Azospirillum brasilense: one gene and its partner. Each later gene encodes a partner of the first gene's protein in a complex. Links are inferred from orthologs where the notes say so. Each region holds a gene or a part of one and is shown in the gene's direction. Other genes may lie near its edges. The genes, in order: accB and accD.

Region 1 (14,117 bases):
ACGCTGCTGCGCGGTGGAGAGGTGCATGTGGTGACCAAGGCGGAATTGCCGTCGGGGGCCTCGACCGCAGCGATCCTGCGCTTCTGATTCTGAGGTCCTGAAGTTTTCCGGCAGACGGGGTGGCGTCCGGTGGCGCCGCCCCGTTCTCGTTCCACCGTCAGGTGGGTGCCTTGCTGGGTTTGCCGGTGGGCGCCTTCCCCGCGCGGTAGATGTCCGCCGGGTCCCAGACGGCACCGTGACGCCGCCGTTTGCCGCCGGTTGCCGTCTCGGCCTTGGCGCGGGGCTTGACGGTGGCCTTCAGAATCGCCTTGCCGACCGGCACCGCCGGGACGGTCTTCGGCGACACCGGGGCCGTCAGTATGATCCCCTCTCGCGCAAAAGCCATTGTCGGTATGGCGGCTGAGGACGCGGCGTCTGTTGGCCTGCCATCGTCCTCTTCCCGTGTGTCATGCAGATGGGGAGACAAGCAGCTCAGGAGCGATAGAAGCTCGTCGCCCACGCCCTCGGGGGCCGCCCGCCACAAGCGAAGCATGCGCGCCTCACGGCGGCTGATCGAACTGTCGCTGAGCCTGGTGTTGTCCGGTGCGGTCGTTTTTCCGACGGGGGCCTGCGGGTCGTCGTAGCAATCGAAGAAGAAGCTGACGGGGACATCAAGTACCTGTCCCAGGCGATAAAGCGTTCCCGCGGAAATGCGATTGGAGCCTCGCTCGTACTTCTGGACCTGCTGGAACGTCAGGCCGATGGCTTCGCCCAACCTCTCCTGGCTCATGCCCAGCAAGGTGCGGCGCATGCGCACACGCTGTCCGACATGAGCGTCAACCGACCAGGACTCAGGCGATCCGCGTCGCCCTCTTTTGCGTACCGCAGGTTCGCTCATGGACGCGGGACTCCAATGCTTGCGAATAAATATGTAGGATTTGAGAATGTCGTTAGGATTGTTCACACAGAACTTTCCATCAGGCAAGCGGAATCTCTGAAATTACTGCGCTGATGCCATGACTTGGACAGGCATAGCGGCATATGGACTCTCTGGCACCCTTGCGGCTCCAGGATACTGAAAACGCTGATTGCGGTGTTTTGCCGGTGACGCGCGTGCCGGTTGCGCGGCCGATGGTGGTGGCGGTTGGGAAACAAACAGAGGGAAACCGGGCGCTGACCGTGCTGAACATATCGAATTGTGGTGATTTCGAGCCTGCCGGTTGGTGTGGAAACACTTTGATAATCAAATTCGGATAGGTCGCATGGGATAAAGTTCGCGCCACAGGCAGCGCCGGACCGACGGCATCGGGCCGGCGCTGCCGGTCGGTGGCCGATAGGTCGGCGACGGCGGTTGGCGGCGACGCTCCTCTGCGTCGTCGGATCGCATGCAAAGGATCAGGTCGATGCAGACAAGCAGTCTGGCGGGACGCTTCAAGGTCGGAACCCGCATTTACTTCGGTTTCCTCGTGGTTCTGCTGTTGCTGGCGGTGGTGGTCGCCATCGGCGTCCGGGGCCTTGGGGTTGCGCGGGACGGCTTCGAATCCTACGCGGCGGTGAGCAACCACTCGATCCAGGTCAGCTCCATCGATGCGCAGGTCGCCCAGATGCGCCGCCTCGCTCTGACCTTCAACACGTTCGGCGACCCGAAGGTGGCGGACCAGGTGCGCGCCGTCCAGGCGACCCTGGTCAAGGATCTGCGGAGCGCCTTGGACGGAACGACCGGTGAGCGCCGCGCCCTGCTGGAGCGGATGAACCAGGTCTTCGCCAGCTACGTGACCGACTTCAACACGCTGGCGGAGCTTCGCCTGCGCCGCGACCGCCTCTACGCCGAGCAGCTCGTCCCGGCGGGCGAGAAGGCGCGCGAGACCGTGTCGCAGCTCGTCTCCACCCTGATCGCCGACGGCGAGCACGAGGCGGCGGCCAACGCCGCCCTCGCGCAGGAGCAGCTGCTGATGGCGCGGCTGGCCGCATCGCGCTTCTTCACCAGCCCGAACGAGTCGATCATCACCGAGGTGTCGGCCCGCGACGACGCCTTCGGCGAGGCCATCCGCCGGGCGACCGAGCGGCTGAACAACCCGGCGCGCCGGGCCGCGGCGCTGGCCGCTGACCAGCTCTCCGACCGCTACGTCTCGCTGTTCCGCGAAACCGCCGCCGTCATGCTGGAAAACACCCGGCTGGTCGACGTGATGGGCGCCCGCGGCGTCGAATTCGCCGACCTCTCCGACCGCACCGTCGCGATCGAAGGCAAGGACCGCGACGGCGTGCTGGCCGAAACCACCGGCAGCATGGACCGCACCCTGTCGGCCAACGTGACAATCGCGGCCGGGGCCTTCCTGTTCGGCCTGCTGCTGGCCTGGGCGGTGGCGCGGTCCATCGTGAAGCCGGTCGTGTCGATGACCGAGACGATGACCAACCTCGCCGGCGGCGACCTGACGGTGACCATCCCGGCCCTGGCCAACCGCGACGAGATTGGGCGGATGGCGCAGGCGGTTCAGGTGTTCAAGGACAACGCCATCCAGAAGAAGGCGATGGACGAGGCCGAGCGCGAGCGCCTTGAAGCCGAACGCCGCGCCGACGAGGCGCAACGCGCCCGCGAGACGGCGATCGGCGAGGAGATCGCCGCGCTGATCGACGGCGTGTCGAAGGGCGACCTGTCGCGCCGCCTCGATCTGTCCGGCAAGGACGGCTTCTATCGAACGATGTCGGAGGGCATCAACCGCCTGACCGACACGGTGGAGGCGGTCATCGCCGACCTCGGCGCGGTGCTCAGCGCGCTCGCCCAGGGCGACCTCAACAAGCGGGTGGAGCGCGACTACCAGGGCGCCTTCCAGACGCTGAAGACCGACGTCAACACCACCTCGGCCAAGCTGTCGGAGATCGTCGGCCAGATCCTGCGCGCCACCGACGCGATTTCCGGCGCCGCGTCCGAAGTTTCGCTGGGGTCGAGCGACCTCGCGGAGCGGACGGAGCAGCAGGCCTCCTCGCTGGAGGAGACGGCGGCGAGCATGGAGGAACTGGGCGCCACGGTGCGCTCCAACGCCGACAACGCCCAGCGCGCCAACGGCATGGCTGCCGACGCCCGCACCGCCGCGGAGTCTGGCGGGACGGTGGCGGACTCGGCCATCGACGCGATGAAGCGCATCGAGGCGTCGAGCCGCAAGATCACCGACATCATCGGGGTGATCGACGAGATCGCCTTCCAGACCAACCTGCTGGCGCTGAACGCGGCGGTCGAGGCGGCGCGGGCCGGCGACGCCGGGCGCGGCTTCGCGGTGGTGGCCCAGGAGGTGCGCAACCTTGCCCAGCGCTCCGCCCAGGCGTCCAAGGAGATCAAGGGCCTGATCCTCGACAGCGACAGCCAGGTGAAGGACGGGGTGGAGCTGGTCAAAAAGGCCGGCGACGCGCTGGAGGGCATCGTGTCGGGCGTCCAGCAGGTCGCCGGGCTGATCGCCGAGATGGCCTCGGCGTCGAGCGAGCAGGCGGCGGCGCTCGACGAGATCAACGCCACCGTCTCGCAGATGGACGAGATGACCCAGAAGAACGCTGCGCTCGTCGAGGAAACCACCGCCGCTGCGCAGTCGCTCGCCAACCAGGCGACGGACCTGCGGTCGTTGGTCAGCTTCTTCAAGCTGGACGCCGCGGCCTTCATGGCGGCTCCCGCCGGTCATCAAGGCGGCGGGGCTCCGGCTCTGCGGCGCAGCATTGCCCCGACCAAGCCGGCGCCAGCCAAGCCCGCCGCTCGCAAGGCGGCGCCTCCGGCCCGTCCGGCGGCGGGCAAGGCGGCTTCGGCGACCCTCCAGCGCGCTTCCGCCGACGAGGACGATTGGAAGGAGTTCTGACCGGGTCGCGCTGAAAAAAGCGTGCGATGAAAAAGGCGGCGCGGACGTTTGTCAGGGAAGGCCATCACACCAACCAGGAGTGACGAACCCATGACCGCGCGCCGCCTCAACTTCATGAAAATCATGGTGCCCCTGGTTCTTGCCAGCGCCCTGTGGGCGGGGCCGGTAGGGGCCGCCGAAACGCCGCCCCCACCCGGCGCCGCGCCTCCTCCCGGCGCGCCCTCCACGCCGGGCGAACAGGCCCGCCAGGGTGTGGAGCTGCTGATGAAGGCTCTGGAGGGGTGGGTGCGGCAGGTGCCGATGTTCGCTCCTCCCGAAGTCACGCCGGAGGGCGACATCGTGATCCGCCGGCTCGACCGCTCCCGTCCCGCACCGGCCGAACCTGCACCGCCGAAGTCCGAACCCCCGGTGCCGAATGCGCCGACCGACTTGTAGGGCGGCGGCAAAGCCCGATACAGCCTGTCACGCAGCGCACCGATGTGGTTTCCGATGGGCGGTGGAGCCCTCGAAAAGGCTTAACAGCCCCTTAATTCATGGTTAATAACGAGTTAATATCCGTTTGCGAGCCGAACAGGAGCTGCGTCGGTCTGTCTGCGTGACGCGCTGTATCGGCCTTTCCGCCCCGCCGGTCAGCCGACGTGCCAGGGGCCGCCCGGACGGGCGAACCCTTCCACCTGATCGCGCAGCTTCTGGATCTGCGACGGGGTGAGGGTAAGGCCGAGCTTGGTGGCGAAGGCGGCGGCGAGGGCACCACGCGTGGGGCGCTCCCCGCGGACCGACAGGGCGCGGTACAGCTCGAACGCCGCGGCGTAGCGCCGCAAGGCTTCCGGACGGCGGCGCAGTTGGGCCGCCTGCGGGGTGGCAGCCTCCTCCAAATGGGCTTCCAAGCGACGGAGGGCGTCCGTCGTCGACAGGGCGGGCAGGGGAACGGGCGGGTCCGGTTCCCGTTCGGGCTGGCCGATGGCCGCCTTGGCGCGGTGTCTCCGCTGGCGCAAGCGGTCTTCGTTGCGCAGCCGCTCCGCATAGGCTGGATCGCTGCGCCGCCGTTCGGTGCGGTTCCGATTGGCGCGGGCGTTGCGTTCCTCCCGGTCCGCGCGGCTCTGCGGATCGCTGAGCAGGAAGGCGAGTTCCTCCGCGGTCAGGCGCAGGGAATCAGTGTCGGGGTCGTTTTCGGCAGCCATGCCGAAAACAACGTTTCAGACGCCGTTTCCGATCCATACCACCAAAGAAGGTCTCAGGCGGCCGATGCTGCGCCGGCCGGTGCTGCACCGCCGCCACGGCGTTTCCGGTCATGGCGATTTCGCTGTCCATCGCAACGGCGCCTCGTGCTAGAGAATGCCTCCGACACGAGACGTCACCCCATTTCACAGCAGACGGGACCCGGCCGGCCATGACCCCCAGGCAAGCCCTCCAGCAGCGCCTCGCCGCCCTGGACGCGCATCTCCGCGCGGAAAACCCGAACCTTCTCCCGGTCATTCCGACCTTTCGCAATTTCGACCGGGTGCTGGTTCGGCTGGGCCTGCTGGGGCCGTACGAGTCGCTGACCACGCGCATCCCCTGGTGGCCGATGATCGCGGTGCTGGGCACCTTCTCCGCGGGCAAGTCCACCTTCCTCAACGGTTATCTCGGTGCGCCGCTGCAGAACACCGGCAACCAGGCGGTGGACGACAAGTTCACGGTGATCTGCCATGGGCCGGAAACCCGGCGGGAGGCACTGCCGGGCACCGCGCTGAACGCCGACCCGCGCTTTCCCTTCTACCGGATCGCCGACGAGATCGAGAAGGTTGCGGCGGGCGAGGGCAAGCGCATCGACAACTACCTTCAGCTCAAGACGCTGTCCGGCGATCGGGCGCGCGGCAAGATCTTCATCGACTCGCCGGGCTTCGACGCCGACGACCAGCGCCGCTCGGTGCTGCGGCTGGTCGATCACATCGTCGAGCTGTCCGACCTCGTGCTGGTGTTCTTCGACGGGCGCCACCCGGAGCCGGGGGCGATGCAGGACACGCTGAAGCATCTGGTGGCGAAGACGGTGGACCGCGCCGACGCGCGCAAGGTCTGCTACATCCTGAACCAGATCGACACCACGGCGAAGGAAGACAATCTGGAGGCGGTGTTTGGCGCGTGGCAGCGCGCCATCGCTCAGGCCGGTCTGGTGTCGGGCCGCTTCTACGCGCTCTACGACAGCAAGTCGGCGGTCGCCATCGCCGACGACGCGGTGCGCGCCCGCTACGAGGCGCGGCGCGATTCCGACCTCGCCGAACTCCAGGTGCGCATCAACGAGGTGGAGGTCGCCCGCGCCTACCGCATCGTCGGCATGATCGACAGCCTTGTGAAGGAGCTGAAGGGTGAGATCGTCCCGCAGCTCGCCGCGGCGATGAAGCGCTGGCGCAAGCTGGTGCTGATCGGCGACGCGGTGTGGCTGGCCCTGCTGGCCCTGTTCTTTGGCGGGATCGCCAGCCTCGCCGGCGGCGATACGGTGTCGGCCTTCCTCACCTGGCTGACCCAGTCGCAGCCGGCCTGGGCCGGTGGCCTTCCGGTCGGGGTGCTGGCGGCGCTGGTGGTGCTGGGCGGCCTGTTCGGCGCCGGCCATTTCTGGCTGCGCTCCTTCATGGCCCGGCGGGTCGCCCGCAGCCTGCCGGAGCGCTACGGCGACGTCGATCTGAACCTCCAGCAGGGCTTCCTGCGCAACACCCGTTTCTTTCGCTCGATCTTCCGCAAGAAGCCGGTGGGCTGGAGCGGCGGCGCCGAGAAGCGCATCTTCTCCATCCGCGAGGCGGTGGCGGAGCATGTCCAGCGCATCAACGACCTGTTCACCGACCCCGCCGGGCGGCGCAACCGCGCCCCGGCGGAGTAAGCGGACGTTCGCCGGAGAGCATCGTGGGACGGGCAATGGCGGGGCGGCGGTGTCTTCTGGCCATGCTCCTGCTGCTGGCGGTGTTCGGTCCTGTCCGGGCGGCACCGCTCGATTCGGCCCTGGATCTGGTCACCGGCAACGACTTCGCCCCCTTCACCGGGGAGGATCTGTCGGAGGGCGGCCTGCTGACCGACATCGTGCGCCGCGCCTTCGACGAGGTCGGGTTGCGTTATGGTGTGCGCTTCATGCCTTGGCGCCGCGGCTACGACGGCGTGCGGGCGGGCAAGTTCCTCGGCACCTTTCCCTATGTCCGCACGCCGGACCGCGAGATGGAGATGCTGTTCTCCGACCCGCTGCTGGAGGTGCGGCAACTCGTCTATCTGTCCGCCCACAGCAGCATGGTGTTTCACACTCCGGAGGATTTCCGGGGCCGTACGGTCTGCGCGCCGGTCGGCCACGCCTTGCCGGCGGAACTGGCGACGTTGGCCGCGGCGGGCGCGTTGACGCGGGAAAGCCCGGGGGACCTGCCGGCCTGCGTTCGGATGGTCGCCTCGGGCCGTGTGGACGCCTTCGTCATCGACGAGTTCACCGGGCGGAGCGCGGTGGCGAAGGCGATGGTCGGGGACGAGATCCGCATCGCGCCCTTGCCCTACGCCCGTGCCGGACAGCACCTGATTCTTTCCCGTTCGCTGCCGGAGGCGACGGCGATCCTGGCAGCCTTCAATGCCGGATTGAAAAAATTGAAGGATAGCGGCGCTTTCGAGGAGATCCTGCGCCGCCATTTGTCCGCCTCGCCGTGAGGCGATCGGCGTCGAAGGGGGCAGAACACGCCGATTGGGCGCAACATGCGCGCCATGCGCCATTGCCAGCGCGACGCAAAGTGCTATAAACGCGCGGACTCGATCTTGGAAAAGGGGCGTGGCCCGTGGCCATCGACGCTTCCGTTCTGGTCCTGAACGGACCGAACCTGAACATGCTGGGCGTGCGCGAACCGCACATTTATGGCTCCATGACGCTCGACGACCTGGAAGGCGCATGCCAGGAACGTGCCGAACAGCTTGGGCTGGCCATCGACTTCCGGCAGTCGAACCACGAGGGCGAACTCGTTTCCTGGATTCAGCAGGCGCGGACGGAGCATGACGGCATCGTCATCAACGCCGGCGCCTACAGCCACACCTCCGTCGCCATCATGGACGCGCTGATCCTGTCCGAGCTGCCGATCGTCGAGGTGCATCTCTCCAACATCTACAAGCGTGAGGCCATCCGCCACCACTCGCACATTTCCGCGGTGGCCAAGGGGATGATCTGCGGCTTCGGCCCTCACGGGTATCTGCTGGCGCTGGACGCCATGGCGAATATCCTCGAGCGCGACTAAGGAACACGGGAAAAACGAACACCATGGCAAGCTTCGACATCGACGGCGATCTGGTCCGCAAGCTCGCGGATCTCCTGCGTGAGACGGGCTTGAGCGAGATCGAGTTTGCCGAGGGCGAGAAGCGGATCCGCGTCACCCGCCCGACGGCCGCCCAGGCGGTGGCCGTGCACGCTCCGGTCGCCGCTCCCGCCCCCGCCACGGCCCCGGCCGCCGCCCCGGCGGGCAAGCCCGCCAGCCATCCGGGCGCCGTCACCTCGCCGATGGTCGGCACGGCTTACGCCGCGGCCGAGCCGGGCGGCACGCCCTTCGTTCGCGTCGGCGACACGGTGAAGGCCGGCCAGACCGTCCTCATCATCGAGGCGATGAAGGTCATGAACCCCATCAAGGCCCCGCGGGGCGGCACGGTCGTCGAGATTCTGATCTCCGACAGCCAGCCGGTGGAGTTCGGCGAAGTCCTTATGATCATCGAGTGAGCGGGGATCATCCCTTGGCGATGTTCGAGAAGGTCCTGATCGCGAACCGCGGTGAGATTGCTCTGCGCATCCACCGCGCCTGCCGTGAGATGGGAATCCAGACCGTGGCGGTGCATTCCACCGCCGACGCCGACGCCATGCACGTCCGCCTCGCGGACGAGAGCGTGTGCATCGGCCCCGCGTCGGCCCGCGAAAGCTACCTGAACATTCCGGCGATCCTGTCGGCGGCGTCGATCACCGGGGCGGACGCGATCCATCCCGGCATCGGCTTCCTGTCGGAGAACGCCCAGTTCGCGGAGATGGTGGAGGAGCACGGCTTCACCTTCATCGGCCCGACCGCGGAGCACATCCGCATCATGGGCGACAAGGTCACCGCGAAGAAGACGGTGATGGAGCAGGGGCTGCCCGTGGTCCCCGGTTCCGACGGCCCGGTGCCGACGCTGGAGGAGGCGGAGAAGATCGGCCGCGAGACCGGCTATCCGATCCTCATCAAGGCGGCGGCGGGCGGCGGCGGCAAGGGCATGAAGGTCGCCCGCAACCCCGACCAGCTCAAGGAAGCCTACCAGCTCGCCCGCGGCGAGGCGCGCGCCGCCTTCGGCAACGACGAGGTCTACATCGAGAAGTATCTCGGCAAGCCCCGGCACATCGAGATCCAGCTTCTCGGCGACGAGCACGGCAACTGCGTGCATTTCGGTGAGCGCGACTGCTCCGTGCAGCGCCGTCACCAGAAGGTCATCGAGGAAGCCCCGTCGCCGGCCCTGAACGCCGAGCAGCGCGCCTTCATCGGCGATCTGGCGGCCAAGACGGCGGCGGCCATCGGCTACCGCGGCGTCGGCACGATGGAGTTCCTGTTCGAAGACGGGCAGTTCTACTTCATCGAGATGAACACCCGCCTGCAGGTCGAGCACACGATCACCGAGATGATCACCGGCATCGATCTGGTGCGCGAGCAGATCCGCGTGGCGACCGGCGCCCCGCTCGGCTACGGCCAGGCGGACATCCGCTTCCAGGGCCATTCGATCGAGTGCCGCGTGAACGCGGAGCATCCGGAGACCTTCATCCCGTCGCCGGGGAAGATCGACGGCTATCACGCGCCGGGCGGCCTGGGCGTGCGCGTCGACTCGGCGCTCTACGACGGCTACCGCATCCCGCCGCACTACGACAGCCTGATCGCCAAGCTGGTCGTCCACGGCACCACCCGCAACGAGTGCCTGATGCGGCTGCGCCGGACGATCGAGGAGTACGTGATCGGCGGCGTCGACACCACGCTGCCCCTGCACCAGCGCATCATCGCGCAGCAGGCCTTCATCGATGGCAACTACGACATCCACTGGCTTGAGCAGTTGATGGGCATGAAGAAGTAAAATCCGCCAAGCGGTTCAATGAAAAGAGCCCTCCTTCCCGATGGGGAGGAAGGGCTCTTTTCGTTTTTGCGGGTGCGGGATTCTCGGATGACAACAGGGTCTTCACGGATTTCACGGATTTTTATAGTCGTGCCCAGTGCAGGCCTGTTCGATCAGCGTGCGCTGAGCAAGCCCAAAGAAATCCGCGAAATCCGTGAAGCACCTGTCGCCCGCGAGAATCCGACACCCCGTCACGGCGCCGCGGTCAGCAGGGCGTCGCGGCGGCAGCGGTCGACCACCTTGGCGCCGCAGGGGATGAAGGACAGATCCTTGTTCAGGCACAGCCGCACCTCGGCCACGTCGCGCTTGGAGCAGATCAGCGCCACCGACTCCGGTTCCAGCCCAGGGTTGGCCTGGACGAACAGGCGCTCCACCTGGGTCGCGGGGATCGACAGATCGGATTTCGGGGCCTGGAGTGCCTCGGGAATCTTGACCTTGGCGAAGGCCTTGCGGACCTGCGCGAAGTAATCGGTGACGGGCAGGCCGCTGCAGGTGCCGTGCTTCGTCCATTGATGCACGATCAGGCCGACGCTGGGCATCACCGGCATGGTGGCGTCCACCACGGCGCGGGGGACCGTGCGGTCGCGGGTGCAGGTGGCCGGATAGCCGCCGTTGCTGTATTGCGGCCACAGGCCGTGGACGATGAAGCCGAACCTGCGTTCCACCCCGCACTGGTCGGGGTCGGCGTCGCCCTGATTCTTGGCGCAGTGGGTGGGCGACCAGGACAGGCTGAACACATAGTAATCGAAGGTGCCGGGCTCTGCCTTGCGCTGCGCCCATGACGCGCCGGTCATTGAGAGAAACACAACCATCGATACGACGATGGCTGACAGAACCGTCTTCATGTTGGATCTCCTGCGATGAACACCTCTTTCCGTTGCATACCATGGTGGGAGCCACCTGTCGCGCGGAAGTGGTGCGCTGAGATAACGTTGCGGGGGCGAGGGAGCAAACGGCTATAGTGTCCGCGATGATCGAATTGTCCGCATCGCTGCTTCTGCGCGCCTACGCCGCCGGCATTTTCCCGATGGCGGAGAACGCCGACTCCGAGGAGCTGTACTGGTTCGATCCGGAGCGGCGTGGCGTTCTGCCGCTGGAGGGCTTCCACGTCCCGCGCAAGCTGCGCAGGACCGTGCGGCGCGGCCCGTTCGACCTGCGCTTCGACACGGCCTTCCGTGCAGTGATCGAGGCCTGCGCGGAACCGACGCCGGACCGCCCGAAGACCTGGATCAACGGCGATATCCTGCGCCTCTATACCGAACTGCACGAGCGCGGCTGCGCCCACAGCGTGGAGTGCTGGAGCGGCGGCCAACTCGTCGGCGGCCTGTATGGTGTGGCGCTGGGCGGCGCCTTTTTCGGGGAAAGCATGTTCAGCCGCGTCACCGACGCCAGCAAGGTGGCGCTGGTGCATCTGGTTGCTCGGTTGCGGACGGCGGGCTACACGCTGCTGGACGCGCAATTCGTGACGGAGCATCTGAGTCAGTTCGGCGCCGTGGAGATCCCGCGCGCCGAGTACCGCCGCCGATTGGCCGCCGCCCTGGCGGTGCCGACAAATTTCGGCAGCGTGGACCAAGGCACGGCCATCGCGGCGTTGCTGGGCGCGGAGGGCTGAGGGTGGGGCCCTGGGCTGGGCTCAGTCACCCTCGCAGGACAGGACCCAGACGTCGTAGATCGGGTGCTCCATAGCCGACAGGGCGGGACTGGAGGCGAACATCCAACCGCTGAACACCGGCTCTGCCTGTTCGCCGGGCTTGTTCTCGATCACTTCGAGGAATGCGGCGGTTTCCGGAGTTTCGATCGGCGGGTTCTCCTTGCAGGCGCGCAGCGTGATGCGCAGGCTGCCGAGCGCCTTGGTCTCGCCGACCGCGATGGTGAAGGTGGAGGTCCTTGCGGTGATCTTGTCCAGCCCCTGCAGCTTGGCAGCGGGGCGGCTGACCATCTCCTCCGGCACCGGAGCGGCACCGGCCGGGCTGGTCAGGCTCATCAAGGCTGGCAGGCTGAGCAGCGTTGCCGCCAAGGCCGCGCCGCGAACGCGTTTGCCAATGATTGAGCCGATGAGGCTTTTCGGAGTCGTCGTCACTTGGATCGTCGTCACTGGGGATCGCTTCCGTGATGTCGAACGGCGTGGGCCGAAACCCGACAGCCTTCTATCCCGGAAGCGTCTCCCCGTCTACTCCGTGCCCGCTTACTGGGTGATGCTACCGCTGGGGCGGGTGCCGCCATAGGGTGCGGTGTTGGTGGACGGACCGGCGGTGCCCTCCTTCTCCTCGACCTTCTGGGTGGCGGTGCCGCCCGCGGCACCCGCGGCGCCACCGACCACCGCGCCGACCGGCCCGCCGATCACGGCGCCCGCCGCAGCCCCGCCCAGCGCGCCGCTGGCGGCCTTCTCCTCGGTGTTGACTCCGCAGGCGGCGGCGAGCAGGGCGAGGCCGAGAACCAGGAAACGGGCTTTCATCGCTGATCTCCTCTGTGATGGGTCTGGCGTGATGTGTGCCGTGTTGGATCTGCGGAGGGAAACGGCAGCGTGGCCGCGGCTGTTCCGAAGGGCGCTGGGAAAAAGTGGATGAGGCAAGCGAAAAAGGACCCTTGCCAGCCAGTGTGAAAACAGGATCCCGGCGCTTGAAGGCTAAGCAACAATGCCCACAGCGCAAGCTGCGGGCATTGTCATGTCAGGCCGGATTGAAGGTGCGTCGCGCTATCAGGCAACGCTTTCCCCATAAACGCTGGACGGATTGATCGTGCCGGATGCGATGGTCCGGGTGGTGGACATGTTTGTCGGCACGCTGGATCTGGCGACGCTCGGCTTTGCCAAAGCCCTGCTTGCGGCCCGCGTGAAGCAACGCCCGTAGATCCTGCGCTGGCTAGGGCAATCTGACCGCACCCCCTGTAAACGTGAAAAACCCCAGCCCAAGCGGGCTGGGGTTTTCACACAGGCTGTCGAAGCCCTCTTCTTCACGCTCCGTGCGAAGCGGCGTCACTCCGCCAGTTCGTGCACGACCTCGTCCTCGTCCTCGTCGCCGGAGCGCCGCTTGCGCGAGCCCTCGGTGTAGTCGAAGGCGGGCTTGTCGTCCTTCACGGTGACCTTGACCAATCCGCCCTTGGCGAGCTTGCCGAACAGCAGCTCCTCCGCCAGCGGCTTCTTCAGGTGCTCCTGGATCACGCGGCCCAGCGGACGCGCGCCGTAGAGCGGGTCGTAGCCCTTCTTGCCCAGCCACTCGCGGGCCTGATCGTCGAGTTCGATCGTGACGCCGCGGTCCTCGAGCTGCGCCTCCATCTGCATGATGAACTTGTCCACCACGCGGTTGATGACCTCCTGGGTCAGCGGTGCGAAGGGGATGATCGCATCCAGACGGTTGCGGAACTCCGGCGTGAACAGCTTCTCGACCGCTTCCATGTCCTCGCCGACCCGACGCTCGCGCTCGAAGCCGATGGCCGGCTTGGCCATGTCCGAGGCGCCCGCGTTGGAGGTCATGATGAGGATGACGTTGCGGAAGTCCACCGTCTTGCCGTTGTGGTCGGTCAGCTTGCCGTGATCCATGATCTGCAACAGGATGTTGAACAGATCCGGATGCGCCTTCTCGATCTCGTCGAGCAGCAGCACGCAATGCGGATGCTGGTCGATGGCGTCGGTCAGCAGGCCGCCCTGGTCGAACCCGACATAGCCTGGAGGGGCGCCGATCAGGCGGGAGACCGTGTGCCGCTCCATGTACTCCGACATGTCGAAGCGGGTCAGCTCGATGCCCAGCGTGAGGGAGAGCTGGCGGGCCACCTCGGTCTTGCCGACGCCGGTCGGGCCGGTGAACAGGTAGTTGCCGATCGGCTTCTCCGGTTCGCGCAGGCCGGCGCGGGCCAGCTTGATGGCGGAGACCAGCGCGTCGATGGCCTTGTTCTGGCCGAAGACCATGGTCTTCAGGTCGCGCTCCAGGTTGAGGAGCGTTTCCTTGTCGTCGCGGCTGACCGACTTCGGCGGGATGCGGGCGATCTTGGCGACCACCGCCTCCACGTCCTTGACGGAGATCTTCTTCTTCCGCTTGTTCTCCGGCAGCAGCATCTGCGCGGCCCCGACCTCGTCGATGATGTCGATGGCCTTGTCGGGCAGCTTGCGGTCGCCGATGTACTTCGCGGACAGCTCCACCGCCGAACGGATCGCGTCGTTGGTGTAGCTCACCCGGTGGTGCTTCTCGTAGTAGGTCT
Region 2 (14,349 bases), 590 kb from region 1 along the record:
CGACCCCGTGCTGCGGGTGGACTGGAATCCCGAGACTCCGCGCTTCGCCAACCAGCGCGAAGGCTTTCCCTTCGACCGGCTGCGCCGGGCCATCCGCGGCGAGCTGGACGATCCCGAGCGCGCCGTGGTGGTCGAGGTCCGGCGGGAGCGCCCCATGCCCGGCCCCTTCCCGGTGGACGAGCATCGCTGGGGCGCCGACGTCCGGCTGTCGGTGGGGCTGAAGGACGGGTCCTGGCTGACCTTCGTCGGCGGCGACCCGCTGGAGGGGCCGTTCCGGCTGCTGCGCTTCGCGCTGTGGATGGCCGGCATCGTCGGGGCGGTGGCTCTGGTCTCGGTCTGGACGGCGCGCCGCATGACCGCCCCCATCGCGCGCTTCGCCGACGCGGCGGAGCGGCTGGGCGTGGACGGCGAGGCGCCGCCTTTGCCGGAAGCCGGCCCCCAGGAGCTGCGCGCCGCCACCCGCGCCTTCAACCGGATGCAGGCGCGTCTGGCCCGCTTCGTCGCCGACCGCACGCAGATGCTGGCGGCGATGAGCCACGACCTGCGCACGCCGCTGACCCGCCTGCGCCTGCGCGCCGAACTGGTCGAGGACCCGGAGATGCAGCGCAAGATGCTCGCCGACCTCGACGAGATGGCGGCGATGATCAACGCCACGCTGGCCTTCGCCCGCGACGACGCCAAGCACGAGCCGCGCGGCCCGCTCGACCTCGCCGACCTGCTGCAGAGCCTGTGCGACGACCGGGCGGACGCCGGGCACGCGGCGGCCTACGAGGGGCCGGCGCACGCGACGGTGGACGGGCGCCCGGTGGCTCTGCGCCGCGCCTTTGCCAACCTGATGGACAACGCCATCGCCTATGGCGGCGGCTTCACCGTGCGCTTGCGGCCCGTGGATGGGGAATTGCGGGTGGAGATCGAGGACGGCGGTCCCGGCATTCCGGAGGCGGAGTTCGAGAAGGTCTTCGCCCCCTTCTACCGGCTGGAGCGCTCGCGCTCCCGCGACACCGGCGGGGTGGGGCTGGGTCTGGCCACCGCCCGCACGGTGGTGCGCGGCCATGGCGGCGACATCGCGCTGTCCAACCGCCCGGAAGGTGGGCTGCGGGTGACGGTGACCCTGCCGCGGTGATGGCAGGGTGCGTCAAAGCCCTCGCCCCTCCGGGGAGAGGGTTGGGTGAGGGGGCGTCCGAAGGGCGGAAACGCAGCCTCATTGCAGAGCCTTTCCGGCCTGCGGCCGCCCCCTCATCCTGACCTTCTCCCCAGCCTTCTCTCCAGGGGGGAGAAGGGATTATGCACCGCAACATCGGCGGCGCATCGGCGTTTAACGGTGCAGGATCAACGTCACCGGAGGTTGCCGCCGTGCCGCAGATCGACCGCACCCCCTCGCCCGTGGACCTCCGCCCCCATGTCGTGATCGTCGGGGCGGGGTTCGGCGGGCTGGCCTGCGCGGAGGCCCTGGGCGGGACGAACATCCGCGTCACCATCATCGACCGCAACAACTATCACCTGTTCGTGCCGCTGCTCTATCAGGTGGCGACCGCCGCCCTGTCGCCCGCCGACATCGCCGAGCCGATCCGCCGCATCGTCAGCCGCCACCCCAACATCGACGTGGTGATGGGCGAGGTGACCGGGGTCGACCGTACGGCCAAGCGGGTGGAACTGGCCGACGGCAGCTTCGTCCCCTACGACCGGCTGGTGCTGGCGACCGGCTCCTCCTACAGCTATTTCGGGCACGACGACTGGGCGGAGATCGCCCCCGGCCTGAAGACCATCGAGAACGCCCGGCGGATCCGCGCCCGGCTGCTGATGAATTTCGAGCAGGCGGAGATGAGCGAGGACCCGGCCCGGCAGAAGGCGCTGATGACCACCATCGTGGTCGGCGGCGGTCCCACCGGCGTGGAGATGGCCGGGGCGGTGGCCGAACTGGCCCGCTTTACGTTGGCCCGCGACTTCCGCCGCATCGACCCGCGCACCGCCCGCGTCCTGCTGGTCGAGGCCGGGCCGCGCATCCTGTCCACCTTCCCGGAAGACCTCGGCCAATACGCCCGCCGCAAGCTGGAGGAGCTGGGCGTCGTCGTGCTGACCGGACAGGCGGTGGAGAGCATCACGCCGGAGGGCGCCACGGTCGGCGGGCGCTTCATCCCGGCGGGGGCCATCGTGTGGGGCGCCGGGGTCAAGGCCTCGCCCGCCGGCTCCTGGCTGGGGGTGGAGACCGACCGCAGCGGGCGCATCCCGGTCGACGCCGACATGGCGGTGCCGGGCGTGCCCGACGTCTACGCGCTGGGCGACACGGCGGCGCTGGCCGGCGACGACGGCAAGCCGCTGCCCGGTCTGGCCCAGGTCGCCAAGCAGCAGGGCGAGCATCTCGGCGGCGGGTTGGAGGCCAGCCTGCTGCGCGGTCAGCCGCTGGAACCCTTCCGCTTCCGCAACCGCGGCAACACCGCCATCGTCGGGCGCAGCGCCGCCGTCTTCGATTTCGGAACGCGCAAGCTGAAGGGCTGGTTCGCCTGGGTGCTGTGGGCGATCATCCACGTCTATCTGCTGGTGAATTTCCAGAAGCGGATGCTGGTCACCATGCAGTGGCTGTGGCGCTGGGCCACCTACCAGCGCGGCGCGCGGCTGATCACCACCGACCGCCCGGTGTCGGTCGCGGAATCCGTCACCTCGCCGCATGGCGGGAGCGCCGAACCCTTCCGGGACGTGAGGCGCGGCCAGGGCTGACGGCTTCGGATCAGGAGGGCTTTGGACCGGAGGCGGGGGGAAGCGGCAGGACGCAGCGGAAGCGGGTGCCGTGGCCCGGCCACTCCTCGACCTCCAGCCGCCCGCCGTGCAGCTCCATGACGTTGCGGACCAGCGACAGGCCGAGCGCCGCGGCGCCGCGCGGGTCGTTGCGGTCGTAGCGCGAGGGCAGGGCGGCCTCGCCCGGCCCGGCGCCGCTGCCCACGGTCAGCACGATGGTCCCGGCGGTCCGTTCCCCGGACAGCAGGATGCGGCGGTCCGCCGGCGGGTGGCGGATGGCGCCGACGACCAGGGTGAACAGCGCCTGCTTGAGCCGCCGGGCGTCGCCCTCCGCCTCGCCCAGCGACGACGGGGCGGCGAGGTCGAGGCGCAGCCCCTCGCGCCGCGCCCATTCGCGGGTCAGCTCGCCCACCGTCTCCAGCAGGTCGGGCACGTCCACGACGGCGCGGTCCAGCGTGGTCACCCCGGCCCCCAGGCTGGTCATGTCGACGACGTCGTCGATCAGCTCCAGCAGCCGCTCGCCCGCGTTGAGGACGCCCTTCACATACTCGATCTGGCGCGGGTTCAGCTCCCCGAAATACTGGTTCGCCAGCACCTCGGCGAAGCCGATGATGCCGTTCAGCGGGTTGCGCAGATGGTGCGAGACGTTGGCGATGAACTCGCTCTTCAACTGGTCGGCGGCCTCCAGCGCGGCGTTGGAGGCGCGCAACGCCTGCTCCAGCCGGGCGCTGTCGGTGACGTCGAGATAGCTGTTCAGCACCGCCCCGTCGGGCAGCGGCAGGGTCGAGAACTCGACCACCGACCCGTCGGCCCGCTCCAGCCGACCCGAGCGCACGGCGCGTTCCAGCGTCGCGCCGATCATCTCGTCCTTCAGGCTGTCCCAGTCGCCGCCATTCTCCAGGAAGGGCCGCATCCGCTCGAACAGGCCGGAGATGTGCGGCTCGCCCAGCAGGTCCTCGTCGTCGAGGTCCCAGACGCGCGCGAAGGCCGGGTTGGACAGCTTCAGCCGCCCGTCGCCGCCGAACACCGCGATGCCCTCGGCCAGATTGTCCAGCGTCTCCTGCTGCACGGCGATCAGCGTGTTGTAGGAGGATTCCAGGGCCAGCGTGTTGGTCACGTCCTCCAGGATCTGCATCAGCCCGCCCAGCGGGTGCGGGGCGGCGAGGCTGCGCAGAGTCGTGCCGTCCGGCAGGTGCATCAGCTCCTCGACCGGCTCCAGCAGGCGGGTGTAGCGGCTCAGCCGCTCGCGCTTGTAGCTCTGGTAGTCGGCGTATTCGGGCAGGCGGCGGCGGGTGCGCAGCTCCTCCAGGATCTCGCCGTGGGTGGGCTGGCTGCGCAGCCACGACTCCTCCAGGTCCCACAGCCGGGCGTAGGCCTGGTTGAAGAAGGTCAGCCGCGTGTCGGCGCCAAAGATGGCGATGGCCGCGCCCAGCCGCTCCAGCACCTCGCCGTGGGCGGCGAGGTGGCGGCTCAGCTCGCCGCGCAACTCTTCCACCGCCGTGACGTCCAGCGCGTAGCCGACGACCAGCGTGCCGCCGCCGTCCGGGGCGGGCAGGGGGGCCTCGGTGACCTCCAGCAGGCGCCGCTCGGCGCCGATGACGGCGGAAACCCGCTCCGACTGGGCGACCCCGCTGCGAAGCGCGCGTTGCGCCAGGGCGCGCCCGGCGTCGCTCAGCTCCTTGCCGCTGTCCGGCACGGCGGCAGGGTCGGAATCCACGGCACGGGCGTAGGCGCGGTTGCACCAGGACAGCGTCTGCCCGGCGCCGCGCAGCCACACCGGCAGCGGCAGGGCGTCCACCGCCGCGCGCAGCTCGGCCAGCGCCGATTCGGCGTCGTGCCGTCCGCGGGTCAGTCCCTCCTGTTCGGCGCAACGGTCGGTGATGTCCTCCAGCCAGACGACGTTCTGATGCCCGGCGTTCTGATGCCCGGCGGCCCGCCGCCCGTTCAGCAACAGGCGCCGTCCGCTGCGGGTCGTCGCCTCGATTCGGAAGTCCTCGCCCCCACCGCGCAGGCGGCGGACGGCCTCGGCGACTCGGGGGGCGTCGCTGTCGGCGAAGGCGCTCGCGATGTCCTGGCCCGGCTCCGTCCCCAGAAATCCGGCGCAGCCCGGCGCCGCGCTGACGGCGCCTTCGGCGTTCCAGGCGCACCAGGGATGGGGGGATGCGGCCAGCAGGGCCTCCAGACGCGCCACGTCGGCCGCCAGCCGGTCGCTGCGGCGGCGCTCCTTGCCGGTCCAGAACAGCCCGCCGAATCCGGCGGCGCCGAGGACACCGGCAAAGCCCAGCACAGCCGGCGAGCCGGAGGGCCCGGCCATCAGGCCGACTCCCACCGCCAGCCCCAGCGCGGCAAAGGCGTATGATCGGGTCAGGACACTCACGCGGGTGAGACTAGTCCACGCCTCCCGGCGGAGCAAGGCGGGCCGGGGGTGGTGCCACTTTCGGGGTGGTGCGGCCCTTTCTCCCAGCTACACCGCCTCCCCGATCCGCAGGGCGCGGATCGCCGCTTCGACCGCCGGGAAGGCGGTGCGCACCGCCGTCAGGGCGTGCCCGGTCCCGTCCGGATCGCCGCGATGGGCGGCGAGTTCCAGGGCGGACGCGGCGCGGCCCAGCCGGTTGGCCCCCGCCGTGCGCGCCGCCCCGGCCAGCGTGTGGGCGGTGCCGCGGACGGCCTCCAGGTCGCTCCGTTCCAGGGCGGCGGCGGCCTCGTCCAGCAGCGGGCGGGTGGTTTCCAGGAAGAAATCCAGCATGTCCAGCGACGCCGCGTCGAGCCCGCCGAAGGTGGTGCGGACATGGTCGAGGTCCAGCGTCTGCTCCGCCGTCCCGGCGGGCTCCGCCGCGGGTGGATCGTCGGGAGCCGCGACGCTGCCCTCGCCCAGCGCCCGGTTCAGGGCGGCGGCGAGCTGCTTCAGGGTCACCGGCTTGGCGATGTAGTCGTCCATGCCCGCGTCGGTGCAGCGCTCCATCTCCCCGGCCAGGGCGTTGGCGGTCATGGCGATGATGGCGGTGCGAGGACGCGGATCGGGTGCCAATTTGAAGACTGATTCAGCGCTGCGGATCTGGCGCGACAGCTCGTAGCCGTCCATGCGCGGCATGTGGCAGTCGGTGATCAGAAGCCGGTAGGGCCGTGACCGCCAGGCGGTCAGCGCCTCCAGCCCGTCGCCGCTAAGGTCGGCCTCGAAGCCGAGCTGGCGGAGCTGGCGCAGGATCACCTGCTGGTTCGTCGGGTGGTCCTCCGCCACCAGGATGATCGGCGGGGGCGCGGCCGCATCGGGGTCCGCCATGTCGAGGGCCGCCATGTCGAGGGCTGGCGGACTGTCCTCCGTCACGGGAAGCGGGGAGACGGCGCGTCCGGCCAGGGCGGTCAGGCGGCGGAACAGGGCATCGCGGCGGATCGGGCGGCCGAGATGGTCGTGGCGCGGCGGTTGTCCAGCGGGCGTTGCACCGTCCTCGCCGCTTTCCGGCGGGCAGTCGCCGGGCTGCTCCCGCCCGTCGATCAGATGCAGGGTCGGGGGAGGGCGGACCCCGGCGGCGGCGATGCGGGCCAGAACCGCCGGCGCCGACAGCCGCGGGTTGGGCGCGCCGGGCGCGTCGTCCGGATGGTGCTCCAGCAGGCCGTCGGAGAGGACCAGCAGGTCGGCGTCGGCCATTGTCAGCAGTTCCACCGCCTCGTCCGCCGTCGTGGCGTCGGCGACGGCGGCCCGCTTGTCCTCCAGCGCGCGGATCAGGACGGCGCGCTGCACCGGGTCCGGCTCGGCCACGATGATCGACAGGCCGGTCAGGTCGGTGTCGTCGCCGGGCACCGTTCGCGGATCGCCCGCCAGCAGATCGACCGTGAACCAGAAGGTGGCGCCGCAGCCCGGGGCCGATTCGACCCCGATGCGCCCTCCCATCATCTCGACGAGGCGGGCGCAGATGGCCAGCCCCAGCCCGGTGCCGCCGAAGCGGCGGGTGGTCGAGCTGTCGGCCTGGCTGAAGGGCTGGAACAGGCGGGCCTGCCCGGCGGCGCTGATGCCGATGCCGGTGTCCTCCACCGAGAAGCGCAGGCGCAGCCGGTCCGACCCGGCGTCGGACGGCTCCAGCCGGGTGCGCAGGACGACCCGGCCCGCGTCGGTGAACTTGATGGCGTTGCCGGTCAGGTTGAACAGGATCTGGCGCAGCCGTCCGGGATCGCCGCGCACCGCCGCCGGCACCTTGCGGTCGAGGTCGCAGACGAGAAGCAGCGCTTTCTGGTGGGCCTGCGGAGCCAGCAGCTCCGCCACCCCCTCCACCAGTTCGCGCGGGTCGAGGTCCATCTCGTCGAGGTCGAGCTTGCCCGCCTCGATCTTGGACAGGTCCAGGATGTCGTCGATGATCCGCAGCAGCGCCGTCGCGCTGTCGCGCACGGTGGTGACGAGTTCGGTCTGCTCCGCGTCCAGCGGGCTCAGGGCGATCAGCTCCAGCATGCCCAGCACGCCGTTCATCGGGGTGCGGATCTCGTGGCTCATGGTCGCCAGGAACTCCGACTTGGACCGGGCGGCGACCTCCGCCTGGTCCTTGGCGTGGCGCAGGTCCTCTTCGGCGCGCTTGCGGCCGGTGATGTCGTAGCTCCAGGCGAGGATCGCCGGTTCCCCCTCGAACTCCGTGCGCTGAAGCGTCTGAAGCGCCCAGACGCGGCTGCCGTCGGGCCGGTCGACCGCCACCTCGACGTCGCGGGCGACCAGCCCGGGGCCCTCCTGCGGGAGGGCACGTCCCTGCAGGGTGGCGCCGGGCAGGGCCAGCGCGTGGCGGCGCCCGACAAAGGCGTCCGGCGGCAGCCCGGCCAGTTCAGCGGCGCGGGCGTTGGCGAAGGCCACGGAGCCGTCGGGACGCCCGATCGATACGCCGACCGGACTCTGCTCCAGGATCGCGCGCAGGCGGCGCTCGCTGTCCGACAGGGCGTGTTCGCGCGAACGGATGGTGGCGACGAAATAGTGCAGGGCGCGCGCCATGTCGGCGATCTCGTCCTGCCCATGGGTGGGGATGGCGACGGACCGCCCGGCGGCCGACGCGGCCATGGCCGTCTGCAGCCCACGCAGCCGCCGCACCACGTTGCGGTGGATGTAGAGGAAGATGCCGAGGGCACCGAGGATGGACACCACGGCCATCGCCAGGATGGCGTTCTTGCCGTCGCGGATCACCCGCTCGAACTCGCCGGAGCGGGCGGCGATGTCCTGCTCGATGGCCAGGAAATGGTCCGACACCGCGCCGACCAGCCGGTCGGAGACGTTCTGGTTGCGTGCGATGGAGCCTTTGATGGCGCGGGCCAAGCCGATTTCGGTCAGGCGGCTGTTGAACAGGTTGTGTTCCCCAAGCCCCAGCGCCTCCAGCTCCCGGTACAGCGGCTCCAGGTCGAAGGCGGCGCCGGAGGGCAAAGCGGCCACGACCTCCGCCGCGCGGTCCATCGCGGCGCGGTAGTCCTGCCGCAGCCGGTCCACCCGCGCCTCGTGGTCGGCGCGGGAGGCGGCGAGCATCAGCAGGATGGCGTGCTGGGCCTCCGCCGTCCACAGGTCGATTCGCCGTTCGACGTCCCGGGCCTCCCCCCACTCCTCCAGGGTCCTGGGGGTGGTGGTTTTGTCCCGCAGCGCTTCCTCGGCGTTGCGGACGCGTTCGGCCAGATGCATCAGGCGGCCGACCAGCCCACCCGTCTCCGCGGCGGCGGCGAGCTGGCGCTCCACCTGGGTGTTCAGGGTCATCAGGTTGGCGATCAGCTCGTTCTTGCGGCGCTGCAGCTCGACCACGTCGGCCACGTCGGTGCCGCGGTCGCGCAGCCGGGTCATCAGGTCTTCCAGCAGGGCGATCTGATCGCTCAGCCGGGCCATCACCGATTCGCGCACCGACTGGCTCTGCACTGCCACCAGGGCCGGGGCGTTGGCGGCCAGCGTGCCGCTCTGCTGGGCCAGTTGGGAAGCGTTGACGAGGCCCGGCACCTTGGCCGTGGCGATCTGCTCGAACCCCTCATGGAAGCGGCCGAAGAGTGAGACGGCCACCACGCCGGTGGCGGCGGTCAGGCCGGCGATCACGGTCAGACCCGCCAGGATGCGAAACGCCACGCCCAGCCGGGGAAGCCGCATGCCCGTCCCTCGATTTTTGTCGTCCGCTTGAGATAACACGGGCAATCGACCGGGCGCAATTCACACCCCCGCGCCGCGATCGGACGCTGGGCAAGCGGGTGCCCGGCGGGCTTGACCCGCGCCGGTTGCCGGACCAATGCTGACCGCCGGTGGCAAAGGTGCCGGCGGCAAAGAGGGATGGTCGATGGGCTTGGTCCGGTCTTTCGCGCGCGCCGCGGTGGTTGCCGCGGTTCTGGCGGCGGCGCTGGCCGCGCCATCCGGCGGTCCGCGGGCCGAAACCATGGAGGATGTGCGGGAGCGCGGGCTGCTGCGTTGCGGCGTCTCGTCCAGCGGGGCCGGTCTGGCGGCGGTGGACGACAACGGCAACTGGCGCGGCTTCTTCGTGGACATGTGCCGGGCGCTGGCTGCCGCCGTCGCCGGCAAGGCCGACCGCGTGGAGTTTGTCGAGACCAACTCCGAGAACCGCTTCGCCATCCTGCGCAACGGCGAGGTGGACGTGGTGATGGAGGGGACGACCTGGACCCTGCAGCGCGACGCCACCTTCGGCATCGATTTCCCGGCGGTCTACCTGTTCGACGGCCAGGGGTTCATCGCGCACCGCGCCCAGGGCATCGCCCGCCTGTCCGACCTGCCGCCCGGCGCCTCGGTCTGCGTGATCGAGCAGACCACGACCCTGCGCAACCTGGAGGATTGGATGGCCCGCACCGGCCTGCGCTTCCGCCTGAAGCCGGTGCGCTCGACCGAGGGGGCGCTGTCGGCTTTCTTCAACCATCACTGCGACCTCTACACCAGCGACCGCATCGGCCTGCACGCCCAGCGCCTGCTGAAGGCCCCCGAGCGCGAGGACTATGTCATCCTGCCGGAGGCGATCTCCAAGGAGCCGTTGGGGCCGATGGTCCGTCCGGACGAGCGGCGGTGGTTCGACGTCGTGCGCTGGGTGTTCCTGGCCACCGTCCTGGCCGAGGAGAAGGGCATCACCACCGCCAACGCCGCCCGCCTGAAGGAGGAGGCCCAGGACCCGGAGGTGCGCCGCTTCCTCGGGGCCACCGCCGGGGTCGGCTGGGGGCTGGGGCTGGACGACGGCTGGGCCTTCCGCGTGGTCACGCAGGTCGGGAACTACGGCGAGATCTTCGACCGCCATCTGGGCGCCGCCTCGCCGCTGGGCATCGACCGCGGGATGAACGGGCTGTGGATGAACGGCGGCCTGCACTACGCCCCGCCGCTGGGAGGATGAGGGCGGCGGCGCTCTGCCATGCCGCCCCGCCGGATTGCCTTCGCGCCGGCTTTTCCCATCTTGTGGGCATGTTCGGCGAAAGGTTCGGCGAACGCTTCAAATCCGGGCGATCCGCCGCTATGGTGGCGCCTTCCGGGCGCCGCGCGGCCCGCTTCAGGCAGTTTCCCAGGCCATGACCAGACCCAACACCTACCGTTCCGGTCCCGACGAGCGCGGGCATTTCGGCATCTATGGCGGACGCTTCGTCGCCGAGACGCTGATGCCCCTGATCCTTGAGGTGGAGAAAGCCTACCGCGAGGCCCGGGCCGATCCCGCCTTCGAGGGCGCGATCCGCGAGCAGCTCAAGCAATATGTCGGCCGCCCGAACCCGCTCTACTACGCCGAACGCCTGACGGAGAAGCTCGGCGGCGCGAAGATCTACTTCAAGCGCGAGGAGCTGAACCACACCGGCGCGCACAAGATCAACAACTGCATCGGCCAGATCCTGCTCGCCCGCCGCATGGGCAAGAAGCGGATCATCGCCGAGACGGGCGCCGGCCAGCACGGTGTGGCGACCGCCACGGTCTGCGCGCTGTTCGACATGCCCTGCGTCATCTACATGGGCGAGACCGACATCGCCCGCCAGCAGCCCAACGTCTTCCGCATGAAGCTGCTGGGGGCCGAGGTGGTCCCGGTGACCTCCGGCGCGCGGACGCTGAAGGACGCGATGAACGAGGCGCTGCGCGACTGGGTCACCAACGTCGCCGACACCTACTACCTGATCGGCACGGCCGCCGGCCCGCACCCGTACCCCGCCATGGTCCGCGACTTCCAGTCGGTGATCGGCGACGAGGTGCGCGTGCAGATGCAGGAGCTGGAGGGCCGTCTTCCGGACAGCCTCGTCGCCTGCGTCGGCGGCGGCTCCAACGCCATCGGCCTGTTCCATCCCTTCCTCGACGATCCGTCGGTGCAGATGGTCGCGGTCGAGGCCGCCGGCCACGGCATCGACAAGGGGCCGCTGGCCCACGCCGCCTCGATCACCGGCGGGCGCCCCGGCGTCCTGCACGGCAACCGCACCTACCTGCTGCAGGACGAGGACGGGCAGATCCTGGAAGGCCATTCCATCTCCGCCGGCCTGGACTATCCGGGCGTCGGACCGGAGCATTCCTGGCTGCACGACATCGGGCGCGTCGAGTATGTCTCGGCCACCGACCAGGAGACGCTGGACGCCTTCCAGCTCTGCGCCCGCACCGAGGGCATCATCCCCGCGCTGGAATCGGCGCACGCGCTGGCGGAGATCGTGAAGCGCGCCCCGAAACTGCCCAAGGACCACCTGATGGTGCTCTGCCTGTCGGGCCGCGGCGACAAGGACATCTTCTCCGTCGCCCAGCATCTGGGAGTGAAGCTGTGAGCGCCCTCAACGACAAGTCCGTTGACAATGGCCGCATCGCCCGGCGGTTCGCCGCGCTGAAGGCGGAGGGCCGCGCCGGCCTCGTCACCTTCATCACCGCGGGCGACCCGGACCTGGAGACCTGCCGCGCCGTCCTGCACGGCCTGCCCGCCGCGGGCGCCGATCTGATCGAGCTGGGGCTGCCCTTCTCCGACCCGATGGCCGACGGCCCGGCGATCCAGGCGGCCAGCCTGCGCGCGCTCCACGCCGGGACGACGGCGCGCAAGACGCTGGACCTCGTGCGCGGCTTCCGTGAAACGGACGCCGACACGCCGGTGATCCTGATGGGCTATTACAACCCGATCCACGCCTATGGGGTGGACCGCTTCCTGGCCGACGCCATCGAGGCCGGGGTGGACGGGCTGATCGTCGTCGACCTGCCACCCGAAGAGGACGAGGAGCTGTGCATCCCGGCGCTGAAGGCCGGGGTGAACTTCATCCGCCTGGCGACGCCGACCACCGACGACAAGCGCCTGCCGGCGGTTCTCCAGAACACCTCGGGCTTCGTCTATTACGTGTCGATCGCCGGCATCACCGGTGCTGCCAGCGCCGACAACGCCGCGGTGGGCGCCGCGGTGGAGCGGCTGAAGCGCCACACCGACCTGCCGGTGGCGGTCGGCTTCGGCATCAAGACGCCGGAGCAGGCGGCCGAGGTCGCCCGCGTCGCCGACGCGGCGGTGGTCGGCTCGGCCATCGTCACGCGGCTCGCCGGCGGGCTGGACGCGGACGGCAAGGCCCGTCCGGGTCTGGCCGAGGATGTGCTGGGCTTCGTCCGGGAACTGGCCGGCGGCGTGCGCGGCGCGCGCGTCTGAGTGCGTCGGGCCTAGATCGCCGGGCTGCGAGCGCCGGCTGAGCGGGATATCAGGAAGAATGCGATGAACTGGCTTACCAACTACGTCCGCCCCAAGATCCGCGCCCTCTATGCCCGCAAGGAGGTTCCCGACAACCTCTGGCACAAGTGCCCGAGCTGCGAGGCGATGCTCTTCCACCGCGATCTGGAGGAGAACCTCAACGTCTGCCAGCATTGCGGCTTCCACATGCGGCTAGACCCGATCAAGCGGCTGGCCTCGATGTTCGACGAGGGCGACTACCAGTCGGTCGAGCTGCCGAAGTCGGTGGTCGATCCGCTGAAGTTCCGCGACCAGAAGCGCTACACCGACCGCCTGAAGGAGGCCCAGACCAAGACGGGCCGGCATGACGCCATCGTCGTCGGCTCCGGCCTGATCGGCGGGCAGCCGGCGGTCGTCGCGGCCTTCGACTTCGGCTTCATGGGCGGCTCGATGGGCATCGCGGTGGGCGAGGGCATCCTGGCCGCCGCCCGCACCGCCATCGCCCAGAAGGCGGCGCTGATCGTCGTCCCGGCCTCGGGCGGGGCGCGCATGCAGGAAGGCATCCTGTCGCTGATGCAGATGCCGCGCACCACGATCGCGGTGGAGATGGTCAAGGAAGCCGGCCTGCCCTACATCGTGGTGCTGACCGACCCGACGACCGGCGGTGTTACCGCCTCCTTCGCGATGATCGGCGACATCCACATCGCCGAGAAGGGCGCGCAGATCGGCTTCGCCGGCGCCCGCGTGATCGAGAGCACGATCCGCGAGACCCTGCCGGAGGGCTTCCAGCGCTCCGAATACCTGCAGGAGCACGGCATGGTGGACATGGTCGTCCATCGCCGCGACCTGCGCCCGACCCTGTCGCGCGTCCTGACCCTGCTGATGCAGCCGGTCCTGGCCGTGGCGCCGGAAGCGCTGCCGGCCACGGCCGTCCAGGCGGAGGAGCCGCGTAGCCAGGCGGAGGCCGCCGACGAGACGCCGGCCCAGGCCGGCGCCGAGAGGACCGGCTCCGAGCAGCCGGCCTGATCCCGCCATGCCGCTCGCTGAGTCGCTCGCCGATCCGGTTCTCGACCGGCTGAAGGGGCTGCACCCCAAGGTCATCGACCTGTCGCTGGACCGCGTGCACCGGCTGCTCGCCGCGCTGGACCATCCGGAGCGGCGCCTGCCGCCGGTGGTCCATGTGGCGGGCACCAACGGCAAGGGCTCCACGCTCGCCTTCCTGCGGGCGATGCTGGAGGCTGCGGGGCTGCGGGTGCATGTCTACACCTCGCCGCACCTCGTGCGCTTCCACGAGCGCATCCGGCTGGCCGGCTCGCTGATCGACGACGACCGGCTGGCCGCCCTGCTGGAGGAATGCGAGGCGGCGAACGGCGGCGGGCCGATCACCTTCTTCGAGGTGACGACGGTCGCCGCCCTGCTCGCCTTCGCGCGGGAGCCGGCGGACGTGGTGCTGCTGGAAACCGGGCTGGGCGGACGGCTGGACGCCACCAACGTGGTGGACCGCCCGGCGGTCACCGCCATCACGCGCATCTCCTACGACCACCGCCAGTTCCTCGGCGACACGCTGGAGGCCATCGCGGGCGAGAAGGCCGGCATCTTCAAGCCGGGCGTCCCCGCCGTGATCTTCCCGCAGCCCGCGGAGGAGGCGGCCCGCACCCTGGCCATCCGCGCCGAGACGGTGGGCGCGCCGGTTCCCGGCTGGTCGGTCACCCCGACCGCGGGCGGTTTCCGCTTCGAAAGCGACCGCCGCCGCATCGAGCTGCCGCTGCCGGGGCTGGCCGGAGCGCACCAGATCCTCAACGCCGGGGTGGCGCTGGCCTGCCTGGACCATTTGCCGGTCAAGGTCGACGACGCGGCGGTGCGCCGCGGCCTCGCCGCCGTGCACTGGCCCGCCCGCCTGCAACGGCTGACCCGCGGCCCCCTGGCCGAGGCCTTGCCCGCCGGCTGGGACCTGTGGCTGGACGGCGGCCACAACGACTCGGCGGGCGAGGTTCTGGCCGTCCAGGCCGCACGCTGGGCGGAGGAGGAGCCGCAA

What was found.
Region 2: the proteins of accB (region 1) and accD are in contact, whole or in part, in a solved structure (PDB 8UXZ), measured with the Escherichia coli proteins. The link is inferred for Azospirillum brasilense from one-to-one orthologs.

Annotation. Positions count from the first base shown.
Region 1 is NZ_CP012914.1:924,899-939,015, forward strand. What follows is about bases 7,092-9,795. They hold accB (acetyl-CoA carboxylase biotin carboxyl carrier protein), read left to right. Parts: upstream 7,092-8,070; coding sequence 8,071-8,520; downstream 8,521-9,795. Other genes in these bases: AMK58_RS04215 (substrate-binding periplasmic protein), read left to right, coding at 7,092-7,472; aroQ (type II 3-dehydroquinate dehydratase), read left to right, coding at 7,598-8,047; accC (acetyl-CoA carboxylase biotin carboxylase subunit), read left to right, coding at 8,541-9,795. In the rest of the region: AMK58_RS04185 (baeRF3 domain-containing protein), read left to right, coding at 1-87; AMK58_RS04195 (methyl-accepting chemotaxis protein), read left to right, coding at 1,383-3,818; AMK58_RS04200 (hypothetical protein), read left to right, coding at 3,909-4,253; AMK58_RS04205 (hypothetical protein), read right to left, coding at 4,448-4,999; AMK58_RS04210 (dynamin family protein), read left to right, coding at 5,209-6,672; more of AMK58_RS04215, read left to right, coding at 6,735-7,091; more of accC, read left to right, coding at 9,796-9,884; AMK58_RS04235 (ribonuclease T2 family protein), read right to left, coding at 10,115-10,768; aat (leucyl/phenylalanyl-tRNA--protein transferase), read left to right, coding at 10,894-11,535; AMK58_RS04245 (DUF2155 domain-containing protein), read right to left, coding at 11,557-12,018; AMK58_RS04250 (hypothetical protein), read right to left, coding at 12,109-12,378; ATP-dependent Clp protease ATP-binding subunit ClpA, read right to left, coding at 12,898-14,117. UniProt on the Escherichia coli protein: This protein is a component of the acetyl coenzyme A carboxylase complex; first, biotin carboxylase catalyzes the carboxylation of the carrier protein and then the transcarboxylase transfers the carboxyl group to form malonyl-CoA.
Region 2 is NZ_CP012914.1:334,735-349,083, forward strand. Bases 11,414-14,349 are described here. They hold accD (acetyl-CoA carboxylase, carboxyltransferase subunit beta), read left to right. Parts: upstream 11,414-12,359; coding sequence 12,360-13,340; downstream 13,341-14,349. Other genes in these bases: trpB (tryptophan synthase subunit beta), read left to right, coding at 11,414-11,445; trpA (tryptophan synthase subunit alpha), read left to right, coding at 11,442-12,296; AMK58_RS01645 (bifunctional folylpolyglutamate synthase/dihydrofolate synthase), read left to right, coding at 13,348-14,349. In the rest of the region: AMK58_RS01605 (ATP-binding protein), read left to right, coding at 1-1,123; AMK58_RS01610 (NAD(P)/FAD-dependent oxidoreductase), read left to right, coding at 1,354-2,715; AMK58_RS01615 (sensor histidine kinase), read right to left, coding at 2,726-5,110; AMK58_RS01620 (ATP-binding protein), read right to left, coding at 5,198-8,821; AMK58_RS01625 (amino acid ABC transporter substrate-binding protein), read left to right, coding at 9,012-10,055; more of trpB, read left to right, coding at 10,228-11,413.